Regions from separate parts of the Achromobacter sp. D10 genome, predicted to be linked through region 3. Evidence: predicted binding sites of a transcription regulator. Region 3 holds the regulator's gene; each other region holds the start of a gene.
The links. The regulator LexA, encoded in region 3, represses DNA repair genes until DNA is damaged. The targets are predictions, from matches to a motif close to ACTGTATNNNNATACAGT.

Region 1: a site for LexA is predicted at 1,139-1,156, ahead of recA (recombinase RecA). Genes of this name have one in related genera too.
Region 2: a site for LexA is predicted at 1,552-1,569, ahead of VCS63_RS10920 (PA0069 family radical SAM protein). Genes of this name have one in related genera too.

What each region holds. Positions count from the first base shown of each region.
Region 1 is NZ_JAYJLE010000003.1:270,426-273,701, forward strand. It holds gene VCS63_RS11490 (sensor histidine kinase) at 1-216, opposite strand, end outside; gene VCS63_RS11495 (response regulator transcription factor) at 332-1,021, opposite strand; gene recA (recombinase RecA) at 1,249-2,313, shown strand; gene recX (recombination regulator RecX) at 2,448-3,128, shown strand; gene VCS63_RS11510 (LysR family transcriptional regulator) at 3,156-3,276, opposite strand, start outside.
Region 2 is NZ_JAYJLE010000003.1:154,349-157,624, reverse strand. It holds gene VCS63_RS10925 (hypothetical protein) at 1-47, opposite strand, end outside; gene VCS63_RS10920 (PA0069 family radical SAM protein) at 120-1,544, opposite strand; gene VCS63_RS10915 (sulfate adenylyltransferase subunit 1) at 1,754-3,052, opposite strand; gene cysD (sulfate adenylyltransferase subunit CysD) at 3,094-3,276, opposite strand, start outside.
Region 3 is NZ_JAYJLE010000005.1:167,320-170,595, reverse strand. It holds gene lon (endopeptidase La) at 1-690, shown strand, start outside; gene lexA (transcriptional repressor LexA) at 822-1,472, opposite strand; gene VCS63_RS16715 (Bug family tripartite tricarboxylate transporter substrate binding protein) at 1,692-2,654, opposite strand; gene VCS63_RS16710 (class I adenylate-forming enzyme family protein) at 2,651-3,276, opposite strand, start outside.

The DNA of each region.
Region 1 (3,276 bases), on a different contig from region 3:
CCAGAACACGCTGTCGGTCTCGTCGGCGTGCAGCACCTCGCGCGCGGTGTCGGTCATCTTCAGCACCGCCCGGCCGTCCTGCGCGTGGACCTGCAGGGTCAGCACGTGGAGATTGTTGGCCAGCGCCCGGTCATAAGGCACGTTGGCAATGTTCTGCGCCACCACATAGGTAATGGCGACGCTCATGGGCCACAACAGGAATAGCGGCGCCAGCATCCAGTCCAGGATTTCGCCCAGCAGGGAACGTTGCGGCGGTGCGAAGCTCGGGCCCTTGGCCCCGGCCCGCATCACATCCAGTGCTTCCTGGTTCAGCGCTTCCGGCGGCGCCGCTTCAGCTTGCGAGGTACGCCGCACCCTGGTCCCGCTCAAGACAGTAGCCCAGGCCGCGCACGGTCACGATCTTCACGCCGCTGGGCTCCAGCTTCTTGCGCAGGCGGTGGACGTAGACCTCGATGGCGTTGGTGCTGACTTCCTCGCCCCATTCGCACAGGTGGTCGACGAGCTGGGTCTTGCTGACCATGCGGCCGCTGCGGGTCAGGAGGATTTCGAGCAGGCTGACTTCGCGCGCCGACAGGTCCAGGGTCTGGTCGTCGACCATGGCCACGCGGCCCGTCTGGTCGAACAACAGGCGGCCGTGCTTGATCATGGTGGCGCCGCCGCCCGCGCCGCGCCGGGTCAGGGCCCGCACGCGGGCCTCGAGCTCGGATAGCGCAAAGGGCTTGGCCATGTAGTCGTCGGCGCCGAGGTCCAGGCCCTTGACGCGCTGTTCGATGCTGTCGGCGGCGGTCAGAATGAGCACGGGCAGGGCGGAATTGCGCGCGCGCAGGCGGCGCAGCACCTCCAGCCCGGCCAGTTGCGGCAGGCCGAGGTCCAGGATGAGCAGGTCGAAGGCCTGGGCCGCCAGTGCGGAATCGGCCGCCAGGCCGTCGCGCACCGCATCCACGGCGTAACCGTTATGGCGCAACGAACGGGACAGGCCGTCGGCCAGGATGCTGTCGTCTTCGGCGATCAGGATACGCATGGGCTACAGTGAAATAAGACCCCGCGGCGCAAAGGGGACGAAACGCCGGGTTCGTCGGGCATTCTGGCATATGGCGCCAAGCTTGCCACTCAGGGTATACGTGCAAAATACTGGCACACTGTATTTTTGTACAGTACAATCCGATGCCATAATCTGATCCGTAGCTCAAAGCACCGCCAGACCCGCAATCCCCCTCGACACCAGATACGTTACAGACAGGACTCTACATGGACGACAAAACCACCAAGGCCGCCGCATCGGAAAAGGCCAAGGCGCTTGCCGCCGCGCTTTCGCAGATCGAAAAGCAGTTCGGCAAGGGCTCGATCATGCGCTACGGCGACAACGAGGTTTCGCACGACATCCAGGTGGTTTCCACGGGCTCTTTGGGCCTGGACATCGCGCTGGGCGTTGGCGGCCTGCCGCGTGGCCGCGTGGTCGAAATCTACGGTCCGGAATCCTCGGGGAAGACCACGCTGACGCTGCAAGTGGTCGCTGAAATGCAAAAACTGGGCGGCACCTGCGCCTTCGTCGACGCCGAACACGCGCTGGACGTGCAGTACGCTTCCAAGCTGGGTGTCAACCTGTCCGACCTGCTGATCTCCCAACCGGACACGGGCGAGCAAGCCCTGGAAATCACCGACGCTCTGGTGCGCTCCGGTTCGGTTGACCTGATCGTCGTCGACTCGGTAGCCGCGCTGGTGCCCAAGGCTGAAATCGAAGGCGAAATGGGCGACTCGCTGCCCGGCCTGCAGGCCCGTCTGATGAGCCAGGCGCTGCGCAAGCTCACCGCCACCATCAAGAAGACCAATTGCATGGTCATCTTCATCAACCAGATCCGCATGAAGATCGGCGTGATGTTCGGCAACCCCGAAACCACCACCGGCGGCAACGCGCTCAAGTTCTACGCCTCCGTGCGCCTGGATATCCGCCGCATTGGTTCGATCAAGAAGGGTGACGAGGTCGTCGGCAACGAAACCCGCGTCAAGGTCGTGAAGAACAAGGTTGCGCCGCCGTTCAAGCAGGCTGAGTTCGACATCATGTACGGCGCCGGTATTTCGCGCGAAGGCGAAATCATCGACCTGGGCGTGGCCGCAAACGTCGTGGACAAGTCCGGTGCCTGGTACAGCTACAACGGCAACCGCATCGGGCAGGGCAAGGACAATGTCCGCGAATACCTGAAAGAGCACAAAGACCTGGCCATCGAAATCGAAAACCGCGTCCGCGAAAACCAGGGCATCGTCAGCCGCGCGGCCGAATTCGTGCCCACCGCGGAAGATACTGCCGAAGAGTAATCGGATCGGTGGCGGGCCTGGCGCGGCGGATTCAGATCCGCCGCTACCGGCCCGCATATCTTGTCGGGGCAGCCCGAACATGTGCGGCAGGCGCCAGGACGGGCCTGCCGTTATGCATAGCAAGCAGGATACGCATGAGCTGGAAACCGCCGCCCGCTTCAGCCGAACGCCTACGCGCCAAGCTGGACGATGAATTCGAAACCGTGGCCAAGCCCCAGGGCTTGCGCCGCACGTCGGATGTGCGCCGCGAGCAGGAAGCGGAATCCGGCGATGCGCCGGATTCATGGAGCCGCAGCTCGGAAGCGGGCAGTGCGCGGCGCGTGCGCCGCGCCGCTGCGGCCGAGGACGGTCCGGATGCCGATGGACAAGCCCGCAAGGGGCCTTCGTTGAAGATGCGGGCCGTGGGCTATCTGTCGCGGCGCGAACATGCCCGCGAGGAATTGGCGCGCAAGCTTGCCGCCCACGCCGAGGATCCGGCCGAGGTCGAGGCCGTGCTCGACGCCCTGGAAAAAGAAGGCTGGTTGTCCACCGAGCGCTTTGCGCAAAGCCTGGTCCATCGGCGCGCCTCGCGCCAGGGGGCGGCCCGTATCGTGCAGGAGCTACGCCAGCACGGCGTGGACGACAACCAGGTCGCGGAATTGCGCGAACAGTTGCGGGCCACTGAATACGATCGCGCGCTCGAAGTATGGAAAAAGCGCTTCAGCGCCAAGCCGGAAGACCGCGCGGCCTACGCAAAGCAGGCACGCTTTCTGGCCAGTCGCGGTTTTGCGCACGACGTGATCCGCCGCATCCTGGGCGAAAGCGACGACGACTGAACGCCTCCGCAGCGGAGGCCTCGTGTCTTACTTTGCCGACTTGATCCCGGAAAGCGTCTTGAAGCAGACGTCGCGGGTGATGGTCAGGAATTCGTCGATATACGAGGCATCCGTGTCCTCGCTGCGCACCGTCGCGTACAGCGTGCGC
Region 2 (3,276 bases), on a different contig from region 3:
GTGACGACGAGCTCATCCGACAAGACGGAAATATCAGCGGTGTTCATGGGAACTCCTTGGAAAGACGGTCCAGCGCCAGGGCGAAGCGCCCGGCATGCATCCGCGGCAGCAGCCGGCGGTCAATCGAACAATGACAACTGGCCTGCGGCCATGGCTTGCAAGCGGCGCGCGGCGCGCCCTTGCGCGCCGCCAGCTGCGGGCGATACGGCAGGAAAAGGGACCCCTGAAGACGCTTGCACGCCAGCCGGGGATAGAAAATCGGCAGCCTTCGCCGCAACCGCGGCGGGGGGCAGGAAACGGTCGCAGTCCAGCGCCAGACGGTGGCGATTCAGACCCAGTTTGCGCGTGGCGATGGTGAAGCGCTGACGCAGCAGATCGGCCCAGACGCCGGTGCCTCGCATGCGTGACCCGAAATTTGGATCGTTGCGGCGGCCATTGCGCAGGTCTTCGATGCGATGCAGCACGCGCTGGGCCCGGTCCGGGAAATGGGCATTGAGCCAGTCCTCGAAAAGGGTCTTGACCTCCCAGGGCAGGCGCAAGACGGTGTAGCTGGCGTAATGCGCCCCAGCCGCCTTGGACTCCTGGAGGATGTGTTCCATGGATTCGTCGTTGATGAACGGGATGATGGGCGCCACCAGCACGCCCACCGGCACGCCGGCGTCCGTCAGGCTGCGCACGGCTTCCAGACGGCGCCACGGCGCGGCGGCGCGCGGTTCCAGCGTGCGGGCCATGCCGGCGTCCAACGTGGTGATGCTCATGTAGACGACCACCAGCTTCTGCTCGGCCAGCGCGGCCAGCAGGTCCAGGTCACGGGCGACCAGCGCGTTCTTGGTAACGATGGTGAGCGGATGGCGCGTTTCCAGCATTAGTTCCAGCAGGCCGCGGGTCAGGCGCCATTCGCGTTCGATGGGCTGATAGGCGTCCGTGGCGGAACCGATGTTGATGGGAGATGGCTTGTAACCAGGCCGGCTGAGTTCGGCGCGCAAGGCCTGAACCGCGTTGGCCTTTGCCACCAGGCGGGTTTCGAAGTCCAGCCCGGGCGAGAGCCCCAGGTAGGAATGGGTGGGCCGGGCGTAGCAATAGACGCAACCATGCTCGCAGCCACGGTACGGATTGACCGCGACGTCGAAGGGAATGTCGGGCGAATCGTTGCGCGACAGCATCTTGCGCGCTTCTTCGGCGGTGACCGTGGTCTTGGGGGCCACGGGCGAGACGCGGACGTCGGGCAGGACGGGAATGACCCGCGCACCGGAACCGCCGATGGCAGGTTCGGGAAAAATATTGGGGACTGAATCTGTATTGGGGACTGAATCTGCGCAAGCAGCGTGTGTGCAACCAGCGTCTGCGCAGTCGGGATCTACGTAGGCCGGATCCACATAATCGGCGGGCAGACCCGACGAAGACCAGCCGTCGTCGACCTGCACGCGGTCATCGCGCTGAAAGCGATGCCGAACATTAGTAACCGCACCCCGACCGCGCAAGGCGGCGGGGGCGGCAGCCGGGGACCCAGAACCGGCGGGAAAAGAATGATCGGTGCGTGCCATGAAAACTACTGTACAAAAACACAGTAGTTTTGACAAGCACCAAAAGCCTTTTCGTAAGACAGCCCCACTTTACCGCAAGACGCTGACGCCGTCCGGACAAATCGATTTCACCAGGCGAGATCGCCTGGAAAGCCGCGCCAACATTGGATTTAGCGGAAAAACAACAGACTCTGCCGCACCAAAAATCCGTTGTTTTCCGGCCTCTACCGCTAGCGCAACATGCCGGCGGCCGCCGTCTGGTGGGTAGCTTCGTCGATGAGGATGAATGCGCCCGTCGCGGGCACATCCGCATAGCGATCGACCGCCAGCGACTCGCGCGTGGTCAGCGTCACGCGTCCGATGTCGTTCATGCGCAGCGTGCCTTCGGTGTTCTCCACTTCCTGCAATTCGTGGATATCACGTTGCGACAGCACCGCGCGTATCTTCGCCGAGGTCAGGCGCGTGCCCGACTTCAGCAAATACTTGCGAGCCGGATTCAGGGCCTGCGCATCGAGCCAGCACAACTCTGCCTCGAACTCGCGCGTGACCTGCGCGGGCGCAGACACGTGCACGATCACGTCGCCGCGCGACACGTCCACGTCGCGGTCCAGCACCAAGGTAATCGAGTCGCCCGCCACCGCTTCATCCAGCGCTCGATCGAAGGCGCGCACTTCCCGCACCACAGCCGTCACGCCGGAGGGCTGCACGGCGATCTCGTCACCGGGACGCAGCACGCCGCTCGCCACACGGCCGGCGTAGCCGCGAAAATCGTCCTTGCGGTTGCCATCGTGGCGCGCCACCCACTGCACCGGAAAGCGCAACGGCAAGGCGCGGCCGTCACTGGCCAGGTCCAGCGATTCCAGCAAGGCCAGCAACGGCTGTCCCTCGTACCATGGCGTCTGGGGCGACAGCGTCACCACGTTGTCGCCGTTCAGCGCCGACAGCGGCAGCGCATCGAAATGCTCGATGCCCAATTTGCGCGCCAGGTCGCCGTACGCATCGCGGATGCGCTCGAACACCGCGCGATCCCAGTCCACCAGGTCCATCTTGTTGACGGCCACCACGATGTGGCGGATGCCCAGCAGGCGCGCAATGGTGCTGTGCCGCTTCGTTTGCGGCAGCAGCACGCCGTCGGCGGCGCGAGTGGCGTCGATCAGGATGACGGCCACGTCCGCCGTCGACGCTCCCGTCACCATGTTGCGCGTGTACTGCTCATGCCCCGGGGCATCGGCGATGATGAACTTGCGCGCCGGCGTGGAGAAATAGCGGTAGGCCACGTCGATGGTGATGCCCTGCTCCCGCTCTGCCTCCAAGCCATCGGTCAGCAGCGAGAAATCGATGCCGTCGCCGGCCACCCGCTTGTGCTTGGCGCGCGAGATCGCGTCCAGTTGGTCAGCGAACACGCCCTTGCTGTCGTACAGCAGGCGGCCGATCAGCGTCGACTTGCCGTCGTCCACCGAACCCGCCGTGATCAGGCGCAGCACGCCCGTGTCGGCGCCGGAAAGAAAAGAATCGTTTAGTGCATTCATGTGCGTCCCTCATCGCCGGCAAACGCCGGCACTTCCTGCGATCAGAAATAGCCTTCCTTCTTGCGGCGCTCCATCGAGGCCTCGGAAGTCTGGTCGTCCATGCGCGTGGCACCGCGCTCGGTAATGTCGGTCACCGCGGTCTCGGCGATGATGGCCCGGGTGTCGGCGGCATCGGACGCCACCGGGCAGGTGCAGGAAATGTCGCCCACCGTGCGGAAGCGCAC
Region 3 (3,276 bases):
AGCGATTATCTGGGCGTGCGCCGTTATGCCTTCGGCATGGCCGAAAAGGAAAACCAGATCGGTCAAGTGACCGGTCTGGCCTGGACGGAAGTCGGCGGCGATCTGTTGACGATCGAAGTGGCGGACATGCCGGGCAAGGGCGTTATCCAACGCACCGGTTCGCTGGGCGACGTGATGAAGGAGTCGGTCGAGGCCGCTCGTACGGTGGTGCGTTCCCGCGCCCGCCGCCTGGGCTTTGCCGACAGCGTCTTCGAGAAGCACGACATGCACGTGCACGTGCCGGAAGGCGCGACGCCCAAGGACGGTCCGTCCGCGGGTATCGCGATCACCACGGCCATGGTGTCGGCGTTGTCACGCATCCCGGTGCGCGCCGATGTCGCCATGACCGGCGAGATCACGCTGCGTGGCGAAGTCCTGCCTATCGGTGGCCTGAAGGAAAAGCTGCTCGCGGCCCATCGTGGCGGTATCAAGACGGTCTTGATTCCGGAAGAAAACGTCAAGGATTTGGCGGAGATCCCGGACAACGTCAAGAATCACCTTGAGATCGTGCCGGTACGCTGGATCGATAAGGTGTTGGAACTGGCCCTGGAGCGCCTGCCGGAGCCGCTGGCCGAGGAAGAAGCGGTCAAGGAACCCCTGGTGGCCAAGCCCGCTGAACCCGGCTCGACCGACCCGGTGCTCAAGCACTGACACGCCCCAGGACGCCCGCCCTTAAGGGCGGGCGTTTCTCCGGTTCAGGTCTCGAACAAAAAACCCGCCAATTGCTTTGGCGGTTTTTTTTTGCGGCGCGTATTGTTGGCCGCGGAAATGCGCGCGCGTTTTTAGTGGAGCGCGTGCGTGCGAATAAGACCCACGGCGATGCCTTCTAGCGCGAAATCCTGGCCAGCTTCCACGACGATGGGCTCGAAGTCGGGGTTTTCCGGCAAGAGTTCGATATGGCCGTTCTGCCGTTGCAGCCGCTTGACCGTGACGTCGTCACCCAGGCGGGCCACCACAATCTGGCCGTTGCGGGCTTCCGAGGCTTTCTTCACGGCGAGCAGGTCGCCTTCCAGGATGCCGGCATCGCGCATGCTCATGCCGCGCACCTTGAGCAGGTAGTCGGGCGCCTGGGCGAACAGATTGGGGTCGACGCCGACCTCGCGTTCGACGTGTTCGGCAGCGAGAATGGGGCTGCCTGCAGCCACGCGGCCGACCAGCGGCAGCAGCAGCTGAGCCAGCCCGGGCATGGGCAGCGAGCTTTGTGTGGGGGCAGGGGAGTTGTCCTTCAGGCGGATGCCGCGGGAGGCGCCGGCCGTCAGTTCAATGGCGCCCTTGCGGGCCAATGCCTTGAGGTGATCTTCGGCCGCATTGGGAGAACGGAAACCCAGGGCCAGGGCGATCTCGGCGCGGGTTGGCGGAAAGCCGGTGCGCGCGACCGTCTGCCTGATGAGATCCAGGATTTGTTGTTGGCGATCGGTAAGTTTGCTGGCCATGGCGATGATCCGGTGCTAGCGGACTGTACATATATACAGCGCCATTCTGGGGGACGCAGCGCAAAAAAGCAAGCCCGGCCCGGCCGTTTCAAACTCCGGCAGGCCGGCCGGCTGGACCGACGCGTTGCATTGCGCGCGGCCTGCTTGTCGTTCGCGCGCGGCCGCGGGAAAGTTGCCTTTCCGCACCCCGCCGCGCGGGGCGGCCGCTACGGCGTGTGGTTATTCCGGCTTGATGCCGGCCGCCTCGATGACGCCGCGCCATTTCCCGGTCTCGGATTCGATATACCCCTGCAGTTCCTCCGGCCGGGTGGCTTTGATCGTGATGGCCTTGTCTTCCAGCTTGCGGACGATGTCGGGTTTGGCCAGCACCTTCAGCAAGGCGGAACTCAACACCGACAGTCGGTCGGCCGGAATGCCGGCCGGGCCCATGACGCTGACCCAGGCGTCCACGCTCATGTTCTTCACGCCCAATTCCTCGGCGGTGGGCACTTGGGGTAGTTCCTTGATGCGCGTCGTGCTGGTGATGGCCAGCGCCCGCACTTTGCCCGACTGCACCAGGCTCAGGGCCGCGGGCAGGTTGTCGAATCCGAGGTCGACGTGCCCACCCATGAGGGCGGTCAATGCCGGGCCGCTGCCTGAGAAAGGAATGTGCTGCATCTTCGCGTCCGTCAGGATCTTGAAGTATTCCCCGGTCATATGGGGCGATGTACCGGCTCCGGGGCTGGCGTAGGAGAGTGGCCGCAGCTTTGCATCGGCGACCAGCGTGCGCAGGTCTTGGTACTTCGAATCGGCTTTGACCAGCACCAGATTGGTGTAGAAGCCAACCTCACCGATCATGGTGAAATCCTTGATGGGATCGAAATTCAGCTCCTTGCGCAGCAGCGGATTGATCACGTTGGTGGCTACGGTACCCAGGAAAATCGTGTAGCCGTCGGGTTTGGCGTGCGCGACCGACGAGGCGCCGATCGTGCCGCCCGCTCCCGCCTTGTTTTCGACGACCACGCTTTGTCCCAATTCGCGCGACAGCCCTTCGGCCAGCACCCGCGCGACGATATCGGTGGAGCCTCCCGGCGGAAACCCGACCACGAAGCGTATAGGCTGGTCCGGAAACGCCGCGGCGGAGCCGCACAGCGCAGAGGCCAACACGCAGGTCGTGGCGGCAATCCAGGTCTTGAATGTCATGATCGATGTTCCTCCTGCCGGTTCGCGTCGCGCAAGTCGTCAATAATTCGTCGCTTGTCGATTTTGCCCAGCGTGTTTTTTGGAAAAGACTGCACGATGTGGATGATTTTGGGCGTCCGTACGGATCCCAGTTGCTGTTTGCCGTAGTCGATCAGCGCCTCAACGCTGATCGAGCCGGGCCGAACCGGTACGACTGCCATTTCGACCCGCTCCCCCCAGTAGTCGTCGGCGACGCCGAACACCACGCTTTCTGCAACGCCTGGGTGTTGCGCATAGGCGTTCTCGACGTCAGAGGGATACACATTGAAGCCGCCGCTGATGATGATGTCTTTGGAGCGGCCCTTGATGAACAGGAAGCCGCGTTCGTCGAGGTAGCCGAGGTCTCCGGTGTGGAACCAGCCATCTTTCAGGACGGCCGCGGTCTGTTCGGGCATGTTCAGGTAACCCGACATCAGCAAGTCGCCGCTGGCGATGATTTCGCCCAAGGTGTGCGGGTTGGCCGTAGGGCGGCCGTCGGCGCCTACGACGGCCACCCGCGTCAGGGGTCCGATGCGGCCCGCGCTGCCGTGATTCTCGGCTTGGGAGCCAGTGACGCCGTCCATGCCCGCGATGATGACGGGTG